DNA from 4 places in the Hahella chejuensis KCTC 2396 genome. Region 1 is predicted to be linked to each of the others. Evidence: predicted binding sites of a transcription regulator. Region 1 holds the regulator's gene; each other region holds the start of a gene.

Region 1 (4,983 bases):
TCCTCATGCAAACGCAAGCACTCGACTATAACAACAAGTCACGCTTTATCAGCACCGATCAACCCGTTAAGATAACTTCAAATATCAATCAGTTAACCGCTGTCGGAATGGAGGCGGACATTGATAAAAAGCTTATTGTATTACTTTCTCAGGTAACCGGCGTTTATGCACAACCCAAGTAAACTATTCACAGCGGCGCTGTTGGTGGCCCTGGTTTTCACTCCATTAAGCCACGCTTTAGACCTTCTTAACGGGAGCGACGAACCAGTGCGTATTAAAGCCGGGCGCTGGGAAAGAGATGGTCAAAAGGGCATCGACACCTATATCGGCAATGTCGTCATTACCCAGGGCAAATCCAGCATCGAAGCGGACAAAGTTGTTTTATACACTGACGACAAGGGCATCAGCCGCTTCCAAGCTACGGGTAAGCCCGCTCACTTGGTGCAATTTGACGCAGAAAAACAAACTGAAACCCACGCTTACGCAGAAAGCATGGACTATGATCGCAGCCAGAGTAAAGTCGTTATGCGTAACCATGCGCGCATTCTCCAGGACAATAGTTCAGTAGAAGGCGAAGAAATTATTTATTTCACAGACAAACGCTTAGTCACAGCGAAGGGAGCCTCATCGGGCAATCAAACCGAGCAGGTTGAAATCATCTATCATCCGCCCAAATCTAATAAACAATGAGCACTCTCGCCGCCAGAAACCTGGCCAAGGCTTACAAAAAACGGCCTGTAGTAAAAGATGTCTCCGTTGAAATTCGCAGCGGCGAAATCGTTGGCCTCCTCGGACCTAACGGCGCAGGCAAAACCACCTGCTTCTACATGGTGGTGGGACTGATCCCCAGCGACAAAGGCAGCGTATTTATTGACGATGCCGAAATCACCAGCCTGCCCATGCACGGGAGAGCGCGCAAGGGCATTGGCTATCTACCTCAGGAAGCGTCCGTATTTAGAAAGCTGTCTGTGGAAGACAACATTTACGCCATTCTTGAGACCAGGGCGGATCTGAACCGCAAGGAACGCAAGCAAAAAATGGAGGAGTTGCTCCATGAATTTCACATAACCCACATTCGTAAAAGCCTTGGCATGAGCCTCTCCGGGGGTGAACGCCGCCGCGTGGAAATCGCTCGCGCGCTCGCCACGGAGCCAAAGTTTGTACTACTGGACGAGCCTTTTGCCGGGGTGGACCCTATTTCCGTCAACGACATCAAGCAGATTATCGAACATCTTAAAAAGCGCGGCATCGGCGTCTTAATTACAGACCATAATGTGCGCGAGACCTTGGATATTTGTGAACGCGCCTATATTGTCAGTGAAGGATTTATTATCGCAAGCGGCGCCCCTAGTGATATCCTTGCCAACCCAAAGGTTAGAGAGGTCTATCTGGGTGACCAGTTCAAACTTTAGTTTAACCGGCGGCTTCCATTCAAGATGGACCCCAAGGCTCAAGAGCTTAGGATTAAAGCGCTCAATAACTATGACAAACTCACAAGATCTGTGCCTGAATCGGTGGTAAGCATCAGATGGTTATGAAAACTTCATTGCAGTTAAAGCTGGGTCAACAGCTCACTATGACCCCGCAACTGCAACAAGCAATAAAACTTTTGCAGCTTTCAACACTGGATTTACAGCAAGAGATTCAACAAGCGCTTGAGTCCAATCCCATGCTGGAAGTGTCTGAAGAGGAAGAGTCCCCCAACCACGTTCAGAACGATACGATCAGCGACATGCTCGCCAATAACTCCAGCAAAGAGCGAGCTCAAGAGTCCGGCATGGACGAAGGCGGGTTCGCCGAGGAGGATAACTGGTCCGACTCCATACCGAACGACTTGCCCGTCGACACCGCCTGGGACGATGTCTTTCAAAGCGGGTCAAGCAGCTACAGCGGCGGCGAGGATGACGAATACGATTTCGAGTCCCGCAACAGCAAAGGCGAAACCCTGCAAGATCACCTTCTCTGGCAACTCAATCTTACCCCCATGTCCGACATTGACCGCATGATCGCCGTTGCGATAATCGATGCGGTCAATCCCGACGGCTATCTTTCCCTCACTCCCGATGAAATTCACAGTGGGCTGCAGACTGAGGGCGAAGAAGAAATTGAGTTGGACGAAGTACGCGCAGTGTTAAAGCGCGTTCAGCAGTTTGATCCTGCCGGGGTCGCTACTTGTAACCTGCAGGACTGCCTGCTGAGCCAGCTGAATCAGCTACCCAAAGATACGCCCTGGTTAGGACAGGCCAAACTCGTGGTCAGCCATTACATCAACTTGCTTGGCAATCGCGACTATGCCCAGTTGATGCGCCGCAGTCGCCTGAAGGAAGACGACCTGCGGGAAGTGCTCAAGCTGATTCAAAGCCTGAACCCAAGACCGGGAGAAGGCATTCAGGAAAGTAATACCGAATATGTGGTTCCTGATGTTATCGTCAAAAAAAACAATGGCCGCTGGCTGGTGGAGCTGAACCCGGAAATCGCCCCTAAGATCCGCATCAATCCAGGCTATGCGGGCTTGGTGAGACGTGCGGACAATAGCTCCGACAACACTTACTTACGCGATCAGTTACAGGAAGCGCGCTGGTTTATCAAAAGCTTGCAAAGCCGTAATGAAACTCTGTTGAAAGTTGCGTCACAAATCGTCGAACATCAGCAAGGATTCCTTGAGTACGGCGAAGAGGCGATGAAGCCGCTGGTGCTGCACGATATTGCGGAAGCAGTGGAAATGCATGAATCAACCATTTCCCGGGTGACCACCCAGAAATATATGCACACTCCTCGCGGCGTATTTGAGCTGAAGTACTTTTTCTCCAGCCATGTCAGCACAGACACGGGTGGCGAGTGTTCTTCGACCGCTATTAGAGCTATTATCAAGAAGTTAGTCGCGGCGGAATCACCGAAGAAACCTTTGAGCGACAGCAAGATTGCTGCGCTGCTCGGCGACCAGGGCATCAATGTCGCCCGTCGCACGATCGCAAAGTATCGGGAGGCGCTTTCCATTCCGCCTTCCAATGAACGTAAGCGATTAATTTAAAAGGAGGAATACAGGCATAAGACTTAAATCAAATAGTCACAAAATGGATGTGCTAGTATTTTTCATGGAAGTGCAAAATTCATAATGCACCGTATATTGGCATTAGGAGCAAAGTATGCAAATGAACATCACCGGACATCAAGTCGAGTTAACTGAAGCACTGAAAGACTACGTTAACAACAAGTTCGACAAACTTGAACGACACTTCGACAGTATCAGTAATGTCCAAGTTACGCTCTCCATTCAAAAACAGCGTCAGATTGCGGAAGCAACCATGCACATTAGCGGCGCTGACCTGCATGCCAATGCTGAACACGAAGATATGTACGCGTCCATTGACGCGCTGGTGGACAAATTAGACCGCCAGATCCTCAAACACAAAGAGAAGCACGTTGATCGGATGCACGGCGCATCCGCCAGATAACAGAACATGGCCCAAACCACACTAACTATTGAGTCTATTATCTCGCCCGCCCTCACACGCTGTGGGGTGTCGGGCTCGAGTAAGAAACGCGTTCTCGAATATATCGCCAATCTGATTGCGCAACATTTTCCGTTTTTGGACGAGAACGCCATTTTTACCAACCTGGTATGCCGTGAGAGACTCGGCAGCACCGGTATCGGCCAGGGTATTGCGATCCCCCATTGCCGTCTGGAAAACTGCGATCGCATTATAGGGGCTCTGATTACGCTCAAGGACAAAATCCCTTTTGACGCCATAGACAACGAACCCGTCGACCTTCTGTTCGTTCTGATTGTGCCTCAGGAGGCTACCAGCGAACATTTAGACCTGCTGAGCCAATTGGCCCAGAAGTTCAATGACCGTCGCTTCTGCGAACATCTACGCGACTGTGACAACGACGAAACCCTGTTCAGGAGGGTGCTGGAGAAATAGTCCAGCTTCGATGGAAAGAGGAAGACATGAAGCTGATTATCGTAAGCGGTCGTTCAGGCTCTGGAAAAAGTACGGCGCTCCATGTCCTGGAGGATATGGGCTATTACTGCATCGATAACCTGCCTATCGGTCTCCTCTCGCCTCTCACCCAAGAGGTGCTGGACCAGGGAAAAACCCAAAACCAGCAACTCGCCGTCAGCATAGACGCGCGTAATCTTTATAGGGATTTATCTGATTTCCCGTCTATTTACGCCGCTCTGCAAGCGCATAATATTGATGTGGAAATCATCTATCTTGACGCTAACGACGCCACCTTGATCAAACGTTTTCATGCAACGCGTCGCAAGCACCCGCTGAGCAGCAAAAGCACATCGCTGAAAGAAGCCATCGCCAAAGAGAAGCAGCTATTGGAGCCGATCGCCACATTGGCGAACCTCTATATAGACACCAGCGATCTTTCCATCTACCAGTTACGAGATCAGGTTAAGATCAGGGTTATCGGACATAAAACCCAAGAGCTGGCCCTACTCTTTCAGTCGTTCGGCTTCAAGCATGGGGTACCGTCAGATTCCGACATGGTGTTTGACGTGCGCTGCCTCCCCAATCCTTACTGGGATACCGCGCTGCGCGGCTACAAAGGCACCGATCAGGAAATCATTGAATTCCTGAAGCAGCATCCGGAACCGGAACAGATGCTGCAACATATCATCAGTTTTCTTGAGACCTGGATTCCGCACTTCCAGAACAGCAACCGCACCTATATGACCATCAGCATCGGCTGTACTGGCGGGCAACACCGCTCTGTCTATATCTGCGAGCGCCTGGGAGAGCATTTCAAGAAAAAGTATGATAATGTCCAAGTGCGCCACAAAGAGCTGGCGCAATAAGGTTCTAATAATAAAAAGCCACTGCGGCTTAACAATTAAACCGGCCTGAATCCAACATTCAGGAAACTTCAATCTTTTATACTCATCGCGCCCCATGATCCAGGAACAAGTCACTATTATTAATAAGCTTGGCCTGCACGCCCGAGCGGCGGCCAAATTCGTGTCCACCA
Region 2 (4,983 bases), 2.6 Mb from region 1:
CTGTGCGTACTTGACGGATTGTACTGCGTATTTGATGATGTTTTTTAATGCTTTCATTGCTTTGGGAGATATATGATTCTATCAGCGCTTGGTCGGTCTACTTAAAAAAACTGTGAACGTTCGCTGACAATGATAGAAGACTCTTTTTGTACTCTTGGCAGTTGCCAATAGATTTGCAGTATTTTGCTGTGGCTAACAATCCGCCAGAATCACTACCTGTTAGTCTAGCGAGTGCACCAAATAACTTGGCCTTTAGGTTGGTGTTGGCTGTAAATTCGCCAATTTGGTACCAGTGATAAATAACTACATAGGAATCCTGAATAGACTTGCTTTTTAATATCGTTTCTTTGGCGTCGAATGTTCCTGTACCAGCGGGTATGGCTATTTTTTCTGAGCTAACGAGGATCCACTCCTTTTCGTCGAATAAATGATTGTCGTAATAAACCAACTCTTTCCCTTGATGTTGTTCGTAGTACCAGCTAACGCTTAGCTGTAGACTTTCCCCTTCTGAGTTAATATAAACGCCAGAAGCATCTAAGTCCGCATTGTGGAAGTTTGGTTTCCATGCGTTTTCCTTTAGAAGAGGCCCCTTCCAGTCTCCTTCGCCAGCAGGCAATTCTCTATTAACTAAAACGCCGTTGCTTGAGGAGGCGGAAAGTAGGCTGGTCCAAATAGGAGATATGAGCATTATAGCCAGCGTCACGCAAAGGCCTGTATAGGCGCGTTTGAACGAGTTTTGTGTTGAAGGCGGCGGCGGTATCGTGGCGGGTTCACTATTTGCCACAGGGGCGCCTTTTTCGATGCAGTGCGCAGCAACAAATACTGGCAATAGACATACAACCGCAAAAATAATCCAGCCATAAACCTCGTGATCGTTAACAAGGGAGCTTTGCATATCTGTTTGGTATCCGGCATAAATAATGCCAAAAACACGTATCCAGTTTGCAAGCATCGAAAAAAAGATGCTAAAGAAGAATAGCAATAAACTTCGTTTAATGTCTTTGAGATAAAGAATTCCATAGACATTAGAAATGAACATGGCGACAAGCAAGTAGCGGGAGCCGCTGCAGCCTCCAGCGACAAAAAAGGTCCCTTGAGGGATCGTTATATATAGATCTCTTATTATAGCAGGTATATCGAAAGCGCTAAGGAACAGCTGATTGGTGAATACAGTTATGTATTGCAGCAGTGGAGCAATGTCGTCCCATACAGGGAGAGCGAAAAATAACAGTGATAGCGTTGGTGCGACTTTTATAAAAAACTGCTTTCCATACAAGAATATACCTGTGAACAGCAGGAAGCACGGAAGGCTGAGGGTGGCGACAGTTTTAACATCGGCGGCTTTCGCTAATAAGTGGGCTGCTGCGGTTAGCATTAGGGCCGGTAAAAACATCCACCAACCATCTAGTTGAAGAGATAGGATTTCATTGCGCTTTGTGTAAAGAAGCCAAAGTGTAACAAAAAACACTAGAAAGCCATGTGTATAGTCGTAAGAGTCGTTCCACAACTGGAAAAGCGACAGCCATTCCTGCCAATAGCCTAAGGATATGGTCGCTAAAACAAGGAGAATTGTGACTAGATTGACTCTCTTTAACTCTGACCGCATTGCTCGCACAACTAAAATTCAGTGATTGCGCACTATAAAGAAGAATAAAAACTGAGATCAACAGGTTTTGTGTTCATGTGGCCATCTTGTCAGATTTTTTTACATTCCAATAGGGTTTCTGAGATCGGTGTTGTTTTACGTGTTTGAAAAATAAAGATATTTTATTTTTGGCATATATTGTGCTTTTTTTGCTCCGGGTTTATCATCACTTTCTTTCAAAAGAAAAAAGGAATCGGTTATGAGTTCTTTTACTAAGTCAACTTTGGCGGCGCTGGCTATCGGTGTTGCTGCGGCTTCTGCAAATGCTGCTACTATCAATGACGGCTACAACGGTGCTGGTCTTTCCTATAACGGCGACGTCTATGGAAATGCAGACATTTACCAAGTGGACCGTATGGAAGTTTCCTACGACGCAAACAACCTTTACGTCAACGTATACACCAACTTCTTTGAAGGCGCGGATAGCTTGGGTCATAAGTTTGGCGATCTTTTCATCAGCACTAACGGCTGGAATCCAAACGGCACTGCAGCAAACCGCTACGGCACCGACGATGTTAGCAATGGCGAGCATTGGGAATACGCATTAGATTCAACAACTGGCGATTTGTACAGCTTGTCAGAAGTGGACTACGCGTCTCAGTTGGTTCTTTCTGGTCCTGGATCTGTGCGTGTAAATCAAGAAGTTGGCGTTAGAACAGATGCTGCTAGCCTGGTAGCTGGCGAAACTTCCAGTACTGATCTGAGTGGCGCAAGCAACACCATTGGTAACTTGGGTGTGCTGTCCTTCACCATTACTCTGGCTGACTTAGGTATCACTGACCTGAGCAAATCTACCGCTCTAGGTTTGCGTTGGACTATGACCTGCGCTAACGACGTTATCGAAGGCGGTTACAACGTTCCTGAACCAGGCACTCTGGCTATGCTGGGTCTAGGCTTGGTTGGTTTGGGTCTTTCTCGTCGTAAGAAAGCCTAATTCAAACAGTCTGAAAGCTGAAGCAATTGGGGTGTAAAGTTTTCTTTACGCCCCTTTTGTTTGTTTGGTCCCCCTTATGCTCCTGTGAGCGCTATAATTAAACTCGCTGTTATCATTTCGGCTTGACTCTAATGTCTCATATATAAGTGGGATGGTTCTCTTTATGTCTTCATTAGTTAGGAGAGTCTCTCCTTAAAACGTGTCAAAGATCTCTCTTGGTTTTCCTGCCTATCAAAAATTAAGCGCTAAGCCTAAGCTAACTGCCGGTAATTGCAGGGGCTTAAAAGGTGTGGTGGAATGTGTTCTTTGATGGCTTATCTTAAATAGGAGATAGCGTGTTCGGCGAATTGGATCTTTGGCTATCCGCGCTGGTGGTTTTGTCTATCCTTGTCGCGCTAGCGGCTACATCCCTGCGTCCTGCGATGGTTTTCATTTTTGGTCTGGTTGTCCTGTATGCCTTGGGGCTAGTGGATCGTGAAAAAATGCTGGCGAATTTTACCAATACATCACTAGCTTCTTTGGTTTTATTACTTCTTTGCTCAGTTGCATTGGAAAAAACGCTGTTACTGCCACGAGTGGCAGGTTGGATAGTTGGAGAAACAGAGCGTAGCAGCTTGTTGAAGACTATCGGAGTTGCAGGGATTGTAAGTAGTTTTGCAAATAATACAGCAGTTGTTAGTTCGCTGATCGCTCCGCTGAAGAATAATAACTTTATTTCCCCTTCACGCTTATTGATTCCTCTTTCCTATGCTTCGATTCTAGGGGGCGTTCTCACTCTCGTCGGCACTTCCACCAACCTTATCGTCGACGGATTTGTTCGAGAGGCAGGCTATCCTCCATTAGCATTACTTGATTTTGCGTGGGTTGGGTTGCCTGTATTTTTATGCGGCTGTGTATGTATTGTGTTTTTAAGCGTCCGCTCTTTGCCTAAGAATGGGAAAGCAAAGTCTGCGCTGCAGTCGGAGTACTTCCTTGAGTATACGGTGTTGCCGCAATCTTCTTTGATTGGTAAGACTGTGTCTGAGAATGGCTTCAGAAACCTGGAGCAGCTTTTTCTTGTTGAGATTATTCGGCGTGGTCACCTCATTACTCCGGTTACGCCTTCTGAATTGATTGAGCCGAACGATGTGCTCATTTTTGCCGGCGATATTTCCCAAGTCCAACTGCTAAGTCATTTTCCGGGCCTGGAGCCGTTTGACGATAAGCAAGATCTCGTCGAAAGAAATTTGGTTGAAGTTGTAGTGACTCAATCATCGCAGCTGAAGGGGAAAACTCTGAAAGAGGTGAACTTCCGGGCGATGTTTGATGCTGGTGTTGTAGCAATTCGTCGGGGGGATGAGCGCTTAAAGGGCGGCTTGGGGAAAATCCGGATATTCCCGGGTGATGCGCTGGTTCTGGCTGTTGGCGACGACTTTATGAATATGCCGAATCTGGCTTCAAATTTACTTGTCGTCAGGGGGTTGCGTACAAATCAGAAGTTTTCTGGATTGAATAGCGCGCTTATTGTCATTGGCTTTCTCGGGATGTTGCTGGGAAGTGCGATGGGGATATATTCGCTTTTTGACGGCACATTGTTTTTGCTGCTTTTCTACATACTGATGCGCTTCATTAGTTTGAACGAGTTATTCAGGAAGTTGCCTGTAGAGCTTATTTTGATAATTGGCGCTGCGTTGGGTATTGCTCAGGCAATGACTCAGAGTGGGCTTGCTGCGGTTGTCGCCACTGGGATTATGTCGGTTTTTGGTGGGTTGGGCCCATGGGGGGCTCTGGCTGGAATATACTTGGTGACGTGGCTATTGACGGAGCTGATTACCAATAATGCCGCTGCAGCGCTGGCGTTCCCGATTGCGCTGGCGGCGGCCGAGAGTATGAATGTCGATCCAAAGCCTTTTTTCATGGTGGTGGCCTACGCTGCGAGTGCGAGCTTTCTCTCACCTTATGGCTACCAAACAAACTTGATGGTGTATTCTGCTGGCAACTATCGGTTTTTAGATTACATCCGGGCGGGGGCTCCTCTGGCATTAGTTTATGGTGTGCTGGTGGTTCTGCTTACGCCGTTGTTTTTCCCTTTTTAATGGTTGAATCCACAGCTAAAATCTCCCAACTTGCAGTTGGCGATATGCTAACATCCCGCGCCAAATATAGTGTTGACGGCAAGCTTCAGGATCAATGGGCGTCGTTAACTTCTATGGACGGGGATCGAGAAGAATTTCTGCTTAAATTTTAATAGGTGACCCATGCTCAAGATACTATTCTGGGTGGCGTTGTTTGGCGCAGTGTATAGCTACTTTTTATATCCTTTTATTTTGAAATTGCTGCCAAAGAGAAGAATGAGTAGGGCGCAGGGAGTGGCCACAAGAAAAGTCTCGCTCATCATAACTGCGCATAATGAGAAAGATCGTAT
Region 3 (4,983 bases), 1.5 Mb from region 1:
ATCCCAGTCCTGTTTATTGAGATATTCCGCCCGTACTTTGTGATATCGCAAAGTACGGGACTTACCTTCCTACTCCTGACAGTCTGTGACCATTTACTGCACACCTCGCCCGTTAACTCCTGTCGATATTAATCGTCGTTTCTGACCCTACAATTCATAACCTCAACGTTTCATGGTCTCAGTGTGAGCGCTGTACATGGATGCAAAATACAAGTTTTCTGAACAAGGAAGAATTCTTGTAAGTTATTGATTTATATAGTCAAAATATTTTACATGAAACGTGACGAATTTTACGGAAACCATTTTAAGTGCATGAATTTAATATAAAAAATAATTCTGGCTCGTACTTTGCTGAAACGGCTCCGCCTAAAAACGAACTATTACACAAGGGGTGTAACAATGAAGACTACTCAAGGTCTAGGAATTTTAACTTCATTAGTATTTGTAAGCTGTGCTTCCGTCTCCCAGGCGGCGGTGATTGACTGGAGCAATGTAAGCGGCGGTGACTTTAACAATGGAGCAAACTGGGCGGGAGGCTCGGCGCCAGGCGCTGCAGATACAGCATCATTCAATACGGATGTTGCCGGTTCGTATAGCGCATCCTTATCGCAGGACGCCAGTGTCAATGATGTGTCAGTAATAAATGACGACGTCGTGATCAATTTGAGTGGACATAACCTGGATACAGCTAGAGGTATAACGGTAGGCGGAGCTAAAGCCGGGAAGCTCGTAATGCGGGATGGCGCTTTTAATAAAGAGCAAGGTTATGAAGGTGAGCGTGTCTCTATCTCAGTTGGTAGCCAGGCTGATACTTACGGAACGCTTGTATTCGACAATGTTAACTTCGGCCGCAACGGTACCCATAGAGTGCAATATCAGATCGGCCACTTTATGGGTACCGTTGGGAAGGGCGCTTTGCAGATCAGGAATGATTCGAGAGTTTCGGGCCAGGATGCCTTTATTGGAGCGGGCAGTGAAATGTCGGTCACTGGAGGATCGAGTTTTTCTGCGATGAATGACTTCACACTAGAGAATAGCGCTTCACTTGACATTTCTGAGGGGGGGAGCGTTGGTGTTTCCTTTGGCGATATCAGTGGTGACGCTCTGGTGAGTGGCGAAGGTTCTAGTTTATTCTTTTCTGAAATCGGTCATATAAGTGGCGCTTTGACCTATCAAGATGGAGCTACAGGAGATGGCAGTAACACCAGTGTCGTCGGTAAGTTGATTATTGATGGAGTGGGTTCTGAGTATGAAAACACCACATATTTGATGTCCATAAGCGGAAACGCGACTGTCACCAATGGAGGCCTTCTTAAATCCGCAGATGCTATCTCAGCAATACCAGGAGGCGTATTGCTGTTGGATGAAGGTAAGGTCGCCGCGCAAAGAGTGATGACGGAAGGCGGTAAAATACAAGGGAATGGCGACATAACCGGTGATGTCCAAAATACATATGAAGGGACTATCGCGACGGGAGCAAACGGTTCTTCTTTGAATATTGATGGAAACTATACGCAGGAGCATGGCAGCACGCTGGAGCTTACCTTGGGCGACTGGGATGCGATTGGCGACTACAAGCTGAATATCAACGGTGACGCTGATCTGGACGGCATTCTGAAGATTGATCTTTGGGATACGTTTAAACCCCAGCTGAATGACGTGTTCACCCTGATCAAAGCAGACAACATCAATGGTATGTTCAGCGACTTTGTGTTGCCGAAACTGTCTCCTGGCTTGGGCTGGGACTGGGGAAGCGACATGGTGGCGGGCTTGGAAACGTTTAGCCTGAAGGTCGTCAAAGGCGTGCCAGAGCCTTATACCATCGTGCTGATGACTATCGGTTTGGCGGGATTCGCTGGCGCGAGACGTTTCCGTAAAGCGGCGTAAGCCCAGTCCTGTTTATTGAGATATTCCGCCCGTACTTTGTTAAATTGCAAAGTGCGGGCTTTTACGTTCCCTTCTTTTAATCTGCCTTAATCTATACGTATCTGAACTTTATTTGTTTATTTATAAAACAAATTCTCACCTAGTTGTCTTTTCTTGTATATGGTAAGTCTTCTTTATAAAAATGAGATTTGCTGTCACATATATATTGATAGTACAAGTATTCTTAATAGTTAAGTATGCTTGTAAGATGTTGATTTATATAGTCAAAATATTTTACATATTTGTCTTGTTGAATATTTTATAAGTTATATATTGTTGATTTTAAATATAAAAATATTCTGGTCCGCACCTTGCTAACGAGTCTGCGCCATATAAATGAACTAATACACAAGGGGTGTAACAGTGAAGACGACTCAAGGTCTGGGAATTTTAACTTCATTCGTGTTTGTAAGCTGCGCGTCTGTTGCACAGGCAACAGTCATTGACTGGAACAATACAAGCGGCGGTGATTTTAATAATGACGCAAATTGGGTGGGAGGGACGGCTCCCGGCGCATCGGACTCAGCTTCGTTCAATACGGGTGCAGACAGCGCTTATACCGCGTCACTGTCTGAGGACGTAAATGTTCAGGGCGTTTCAGTGAAGAGCGACGAGGTTGTTATTGACCTCGATGGTCATAACCTGGAAATGCAAGATGGTATTTCTGTAAACAGCCATTCAGGCGGACATTTAACACTGAGGAATGGTGAACTCAATCGGTATAGAGACGACACGGACGAAGAAATAAAAATACTGATAGGAAGTGAGAGCGGTACTAAAGGCAGCCTTGTTCTTGATGGCATGGAAACAGGAAGAAGCGCCTTTTTAGGGATGAAATATTATGTTGGCTTTTCAGACACGGATAGCGGAGGAGGCGAAGGGTCGCTAGAGCTGAAAAATAAGACGCATATTACCGGATACTCTACTCATGTGGACGGCAGGTTAGCGTTCAACGATCAGTCCACCATGTCCCTAAACGAAGATGTGCAGTTAAGAAACGGGGTGCTCGAAATTAATAGTGGTTCTTGGTTGACTGCAGAGGAAGCGGAACTTAATGGAAAAGTGCTTATGGATGGGGATAACTCAAGCCTGAGCGCACATTATATGAATCTGACGGAAGAAGGGACTATTAGTATAACTAACGGCGCCAGGGTCTCTGCGGAATTCGGTAGCTACTATGGAAAGGTAGTGATAGATGGAAAGAACTCTTCAATGGACATGTGGGATACAGCTTATTTTGGTGAAGACCTGATAATTCAAAATGGCGCAACCATGACGGGTAGCTATATCAAAATTGGTAAGAGTTTAACCATCGAAGCAGGTTCTAAGTTTGATGAAGGAAGTTATTTCTTCATTGATGGAACGACAACGGTTAAAAACGGAGCAAGTCTCTCAAGCAGAGAGTTAATTGTCAGATCTGGTGGCGTACTGGTGATGGAAGACAGCGATGTCGACGTGAATATTATGCAAACGGAAGGCGGCAAGGTCCAAGGCTCTGGAGTGATCAGAGCGGGAGACGTTCCTGGAGAATACTCTACTATTGTATGGAACAATGACGGCGGCGTTGTCGCTACAGGAGAAAACGGCGGGACTCTGACCATCAAAGGGGAGTATTGGCAGGAGGAGAGCGCCACCTTGCAGTTGACGTTGGGGGATTGGGGCTCAATTGGCGACTTTATGGTCAATGTTGAAGATGAAGCGAGACTGGATGGTATTCTTAAAATCGACCTCTGGGAAACTTTCAAACCTGAAGTGAATGACGAGTTTTCACTATTTAGCGCGAGTAACATCAGCGGTATGTTCAGCCATTTTGAGCTGCCGGATATCGGTCCCTATCTGGAGTGGATCTCGAAAAGCCGGGTGGTTGAAGGGATGGAAACTTTTAGTATAAAAGTCATTAGAGCGCCCGAACCCTACACCCTGGTTCTAATGACCATCAGCCTGGCTGGATTCGCTGGCGCGAGACGTTTCCGTAAAGCGGCGTAACTAGGCTCAAGCAGCTTTAAGTATGGCTCGCTCTTCAAATGAAGTAGTTGGGCGGGCTATGCTTTTAGAATATTTTGACGTCTTGGCCAGGAAGTGGCATAGGATATGCTGACGTCAGTATGTGAACGCTCATACAAGGAGGAAGGCATGAGTCTCATTGCAATAGCGGAAAATCTCTGGATCTACAACGGCGAAGCGGTTCCCTACTTTGGATTGGCGTATACCACCCGTATGACAGTGGTGCGCTTGTCCAACGGCGATATCCTCGTTCACTCACCCACTCGTTATGATGACGCACTGGCGCGGGAAGTGGCGGAGTTGGGGCCAGTCAAATATCTGGTGACGCCGAATAAACTTCATCATTTGTTTTTGCCCCAGTGGATGGAGCGCTTTCCTGACGCGGCCTGTTACGGCACTCCTGGCTTGCAGGAAAAACGTAAGGATATTTCCTTTGACGGCTTACTGGGTGAGAACCCGGAGCCGGGGTGGGAAAAGGACGTGGATCAGACTTTGTTTCGCGGCAGTTTCGCCATGAAAGAAGCGGTTTTCTTTCACCGCAGCAGCCGCACACTGATTCTCGGAGATTTGATCGAAAACTTTCGGATGGACCACTTTCATGGTTGGCGACGCTGGGTCGCCTTGCTGACCGGAATTGTCGCGCCTCACGGCAAGACGCCGATAGACTGGCGTCTCACTTTTATATTCGGCAGGTCCAAAGCCAGGGCCGCGCTGCGCAAAATGCAGGCGTGGCGACCGGACAACATCATCATCGCCCATGGCGAATGTGTTATCGGCCATGGCTCCGAGTTTCTGGCGCGGTCTTTTTCCTGGCTGAAATAGCAGGCCGACGCGGGGTCGCCTACATCAGGTCGACCCCACACTTCAGGTCTTCGAACCAGGACAGGAACTGGCCGATTTTGTCCTTGCCGAAGAACGGTTTGCCGTGCTGCGGCAGCATCATTTCCACATCCAGCTTGCGCACCTGATTCACCCACGCCTGACAGGCTTTGTTGGAAGCCATGTAGCGCTTATGGAAGCCTTCCATCAACGGGATATGCTTGGCCATATCCT
Region 4 (4,983 bases), 570 kb from region 1:
CCCTTGTAAATCGCGCGCGACACATAGATTAAGCAAGTGCGCTTCGTCTATAACCATAGATGTCACCGCATGCCCAACCAACTCATCTTTATACATAGCGACCCAGCATTCAGAGACCCCCGTCAGACACTCTTTAAAAACGCCTTCAGTCCAAGGGTGAGAATAAGCGCCACGCTCATTAATTAAGACTAAGGGTAAGTCCGCTTCGGTCATTAATCTGAAAGCTAGGCCGGATTTTTGATCAATCATTTGAGTACAGATACTGACGAAGCCTACGCCACACAAGTTTTTTGATAGATGGGTTCTGAAGCATTTCATCTAGAGACGGCAATTGCAGAAGTCTATCCCCTCTCCACATAGGGTCCAAACCGCCCAAAGTTGCTACAATTTCAGCCTCACAGAATAGGATGCAATGCTTCAGGCCATTCGGGTCCGACCATCGCGCGAGAAGTTTAGCCAGCATCGCGTCGTCCTGCATAGGCAGCCCTTTGCGTTCAAATGGCGGCCAGGAGAAGAGGCCATACGTATCTTTCCATTGCTCACCCAAGCCAATCGCCAACGCGATATTAGCCAGAAGCTGGCCACTGGAGGACTCAGGGCTAATCTCCATCTCCCCCTTAGACAACGCCAACATACCAATGTCGCCTCCCTTTATGCTCATCGCGCGCAGCTTATCGATAGTTGCTGGGGACGGGTTTACCGGTACTGGTTTTAATCTCTTCTCCTGCTCCAGGAATTTTTTCTGTTTTACTTGCTCCGGCTGGGCGATTGCGGACATCGTTTGACGAAGAGCCGCAGCCTGTTGAGCGCTCTTTAATGATGGCTCTCTTGGCGGACTGGGCTTACCTTCGCCTCGTTCCACAGCTGGGCCACCTGACGCCTCAGATGTTTCATCGAATTCAAACAGAGTGGAGGGAGCAGCATTTGACAGTGGACGACGCGCATACCACACTGCAACTCCCATTTCGGTTAGATATGTCTGTCTGTCGTTTTCGTACAATAAGTTCATAACATTATGCGCAGGAAGGAATCACACTTCACTCTGCGGATGCTGCTTCCTTTTATCTGAAGAAATTAGATTCAAGGCATTTACATAAGCCTTTGCTGACGCAATCACAATGTCGGTGTCAGCACCGACGCCATTAACAATCCTGCCCCCACGCTCCAAGCGAACAGTCACCTCTCCTTGTGAATCAGTTCCGCTGGTTATGTTGTTCACCGAATATAACTGCAAGTTCGAGCCGGAAGAGGCTATTCCTTCTATCGCCCGATAAGTCGCATCGACTGGACCTCCGCCTTCAGCAGAAGCCGTTTTCTCATCACCATTTATCATCAAAGTGACTTTCGCAACAGGTGTAACGCCAGTTTCACTGCAAACTGACATACAGACCAATTTATAAATTTCGTCATCTTCGGACAGCTCTACCGCGCTAACCAAGGCCTGCAAATCTTCATCGAAAATTTCGTGCTTCTTATCCGCCAAATCTTTGAAACGAGCAAAAGCTTCATTAAGCGCAGTCTCTGAATCAAACTCATAGCCGAGCTCATGCAACCTGGTGCGAAAGGCGTTACGGCCGGAGTGTTTACCCAACACCAGACTATTGGTGCGCCAACCTACATCCTGCGCCTGCATGATTTCATAGGTCTCCCTATGTTTAAGCACGCCATCCTGATGGATACCAGACTCATGTGCGAAAGCGTTGGCGCCGACTATCGCCTTATTGGGTTGCACAGGGAACCCTGTAATTGTCGATACCAGACGAGAAGTTGGCACTATGAACTGTGTGTCCAAGCGGGTTTCCACGGCAAACAGATCTTTTCGGGTTCTCACCGCCATAACAATCTCTTCTAGCGCCGCATTCCCCGCCCTCTCACCCAGCCCGTTAATAGTGCATTCCACCTGACGAGCGCCGCTCATCACCGCCGCAAGAGAGTTCGCTACGGCTAACCCCAGATCATTGTGACAGTGTACGGAGAATATTGCTTTATCTGCGTTGGGAACCCTTTCCAATAGAGTATGAATAGTTTCGCCAAACTGCTGCGGTATCGCATAGCCTACTGTATCAGGGATATTGATTGTTCTCGCGCCGGCAGCTATAGCCGCCTCTATAATTCTACAGAGAAAATCTATTTCTGAGCGCCCCGCATCCTCGCAAGAGAACTCGACATCATCTGTATACATCCTGGCGCGTTTAACTGCTCTGACCGCCTGCTCCACAACTTGATCAGGCTGCATCTGCAACTTGTACTTCATGTGGATTGGGGAAGTGGCTATGAACGTATGAATACGAGCGAATTTGGCTGGCTTCAACGCCTCAGCAGCGCGCTCTATATCCTTATCTAATGCTCTCGCCAAACTACATACCGTGGTTTCGCTGACAGCCTCAGCAATCGCTTTAACGGCCTCAAAGTCTCCAGGGCTGGCAATAGCGAAACCTGCTTCAATGACGTCCACCTTCATTTTTTCCAGCGCCTTGGCGATACGCAACTTCTCATTCTTCGTCATGGAGGCCCCAGGGCTCTGCTCTCCATCTCGCAAGGTCGTATCAAATATCACCAAATGCCCACTGCTCATCGCGACTCTCCCACTTCTTTTTTAAAGGCTTCCGCCACTGTCGAAAAAGTATTATACGCCCAGACATAAACACGACTAACTAGTATGTCATAAGAATCCCAATATGAGCCGCCCCCGATCTATGCCTGTAGGCGCTGCAGGAAAGAAACCCCTACCGTTCAAAGACTTTACACTTTATCAGCGCTTCCTATTGCCCCACCCTTATAATAAATAGGAATAAAAATTACCTAAAAATGCAGAGTATCTTGAAAAATCTGCTTTATAAAATCAAATCCGAATATTATGACCTAGTCCAACCCTCTTTTCCTGCCATATAGAAATAAGCCTTTAAGAATAACCCGTCATAGATTCACCGAGAATACTTCTATTTTTCATGTCCAATGGATTTACATCTGTTTGAAAACCAAACATCAAGAAGGTGAACAGTAAGTCATTATTATAATTAACATTTAAATAAATATGGCTAGTTTTATGCTTATTGGGACATTGAGTCAATTCTAAACACTTCATTTATTAACAAGCTCACTAACTACAATCGACATCAGGAGATAACAATGAAACGATTGGCGTGTTCTTTTGCGCTAACAGCGCTATTGCCACTTTCGGCAATGGCGGACTCTATTTCCCCTTCTTCCTACTCTGCAACATTGGGCGTAGGCGAAAGCGTAACTATTACCAAGACCGTGACCATTGATGCAGAAGCCACCACTTCCAAAGTAGACGTATTCTTCCTGATGGACGAAACCGGAAGCATGGGAAGTGATATCGCTGCGGTAAAAGCAGCGGCAAGCTCAATATTGAGTAGCGCAGCAGGCTTTGGAGACATTAATTTTGGAGTTGGCGGCTACCGTGATATAAGCGACGCCTTTACCTACCGCACACTCACTGATATGACTGCTGACGCTTCTGCGACACAAGCAGCCATTAATAATTGGGAGGCATTTGGGGGGTATGACCGCCCCGAGGCAAATATCTACGCACTTGAGCAAGTAGCAAACACTGTTTCATGGCGCCCAGATGCTGAACGCATCCTTCTGTGGTTCGGTGACGCGACAGGCCACGACCCATCTCTAGGCTCAACCGAAGCTAGCGCCACTGCCGCCCTCCAAGCGGCGAGCATTCAAGTGGAAGCAATTGACGTAGCTTCAAGCTGCCGAGTAGGTTACTGCCTTGATGGCGCCGGCCAGGCGAGCCGTATCACCGCAGCAACTGGCGGCACCTATCACTCAGGCATTGACACATCCTCACTCGTAGACACAATTAATGCGGCAATTTCCGACGCCATTTCCACGTACACCGAAGTAGCGCTTGATATTTCCGAGGCTCCTCCTGGCATGGTGTCTGTATCTCCGGGCGTATATACAGGCTCATTCTCTCGTGACGCCGCAGCTACTTACGAGTTTGAGGTCACCTTTACTGGCACCACTCCAGGAACTCACGACTTTGATATCTATGCCACCGTTGACGGCGGCCGAGTCGCCACAGAAAAAGACCACATTGTTGTGGCCTCAGTAGTTCCAGAGCCTACTAGCTTGGCGCTAATGGGACTTGGCTTAGCAGGTCTGTTGGCTCGCCGTAGAAAAAGCTAAGTTACACTGTAAAGAAGGGCGTTATATATCGCCCTTTTACTTCAATGTATTCAGCTAGTTTTACACGGACAACCTGTTCCGCCCAACACAGGCTTCTTGCAGATTTAGCCCCTCTCCTCCAACCTAATGTGAACCTCTTGATCAAACCATTGCTGGTTACTAGCCCACCTCTAATTAACGCCATTCATAGTCAGAGTTTCCAGTCGGATATGCTCAACCATTAACCTGGGATCGATATAGGCATTCTATGCCGCATATTTGATGCTTGGGTGATTAAAGTATTTTTTCACCCTCGCAGGTTTCTTTTGCAACATACATATATGTGATCGGATTTTCTTTTTTGAGATCCCCTTTCTTTCGCGCCAGCTTACCGCTGTGAACTCCCGCTTTTAAGTCACGAATTCAAGTGTTCGTCCGGGTTCAATTCCGGGGAATAGGCGGGTAAATAGAATACTTCAATATGGTCCCGGTTCTCCTCAAGCCAGGCTTTCACCACCTTGGAGTGATGGACTCTCAGATTGTCCAGTATCAGGAAGACCTTGCGTCTGGCGTCTTTGATCAGCCGCTTCATGAACCCTGTCAACCGGTCCGCGTCCATCGTTCCATCATAGATTTGAAACCTCACTTTGCCCTGGTTGCTGATCGCCGAGATCATATTGACCGACTCCCGCCTGGCGTTCAGGCGAATCACCGGCGTTTTCCCTTGGGGCGCATAGCCCCGCCCATGCTGGGCGTCGCTTCGCAGCCCTGTCTCGTCTCCCCAATAGATCTCAGCCCCTTCCGCCTTGGCTCGTCCCTTGATGACCGGGTAGTCCTCCT

Evidence for each region. The regulator sigma-54, encoded in region 1, starts transcription at its own class of promoters, with help from an activator protein. The targets are predictions, from matches to a motif close to TGGCACNNNNNTTGCTNT.
Region 2: the regulator sigma-54 is predicted to act here: its motif matches at 1,775-1,792, upstream of HCH_RS12400 (PEP-CTERM sorting domain-containing protein).
Region 3: the regulator sigma-54 is predicted to act here: its motif matches at 2,227-2,244, upstream of HCH_RS31085 (PEP-CTERM sorting domain-containing protein).
Region 4: the regulator sigma-54 is predicted to act here: its motif matches at 3,036-3,053, upstream of HCH_RS32760 (PEP-CTERM sorting domain-containing protein).

What each region holds. Positions count from the first base shown of each region.
Region 1 is NC_007645.1:5,457,895-5,462,877, forward strand. Features, by position in the region: gene lptC (LPS export ABC transporter periplasmic protein LptC) at 1-182, shown strand, start outside; gene lptA (lipopolysaccharide transport periplasmic protein LptA) at 166-690, shown strand; gene lptB (LPS export ABC transporter ATP-binding protein) at 687-1,412, shown strand; gene HCH_RS23895 (RNA polymerase factor sigma-54) at 1,535-3,031, shown strand; gene hpf (ribosome hibernation-promoting factor, HPF/YfiA family) at 3,147-3,455, shown strand; gene ptsN (PTS IIA-like nitrogen regulatory protein PtsN) at 3,462-3,926, shown strand; gene rapZ (RNase adapter RapZ) at 3,953-4,813, shown strand; gene HCH_RS23915 (HPr family phosphocarrier protein) at 4,908-4,983, shown strand, end outside.
Region 2 is NC_007645.1:2,816,386-2,821,368, forward strand. Features, by position in the region: gene HCH_RS12390 (polysaccharide deacetylase family protein) at 1-57, opposite strand, end outside; gene xrtA (exosortase A) at 98-1,606, opposite strand; gene HCH_RS12400 (PEP-CTERM sorting domain-containing protein) at 1,845-2,579, shown strand; gene HCH_RS12405 (SLC13 family permease) at 2,915-4,654, shown strand; gene HCH_RS12410 (glycosyltransferase family 2 protein) at 4,817-4,983, shown strand, end outside.
Region 3 is NC_007645.1:6,997,015-7,001,997, reverse strand. Features, by position in the region: gene HCH_RS31095 (PEP-CTERM sorting domain-containing protein) at 1-1, shown strand, start outside; gene HCH_RS31090 (PEP-CTERM sorting domain-containing protein) at 400-1,887, shown strand; gene HCH_RS31085 (PEP-CTERM sorting domain-containing protein) at 2,290-3,912, shown strand; gene HCH_RS31080 (DUF4336 domain-containing protein) at 4,060-4,752, shown strand; gene HCH_RS31075 (MBL fold metallo-hydrolase) at 4,772-4,983, opposite strand, start outside.
Region 4 is NC_007645.1:6,027,863-6,032,845, forward strand. Features, by position in the region: gene rimI (ribosomal protein S18-alanine N-acetyltransferase) at 1-249, opposite strand, end outside; gene HCH_RS26525 (hypothetical protein) at 242-1,009, opposite strand; gene HCH_RS26530 (2-isopropylmalate synthase) at 1,031-2,575, opposite strand; gene HCH_RS32760 (PEP-CTERM sorting domain-containing protein) at 3,130-4,164, shown strand; partial or broken gene HCH_RS26540 (IS630 family transposase) at 4,410-4,983, opposite strand, start outside.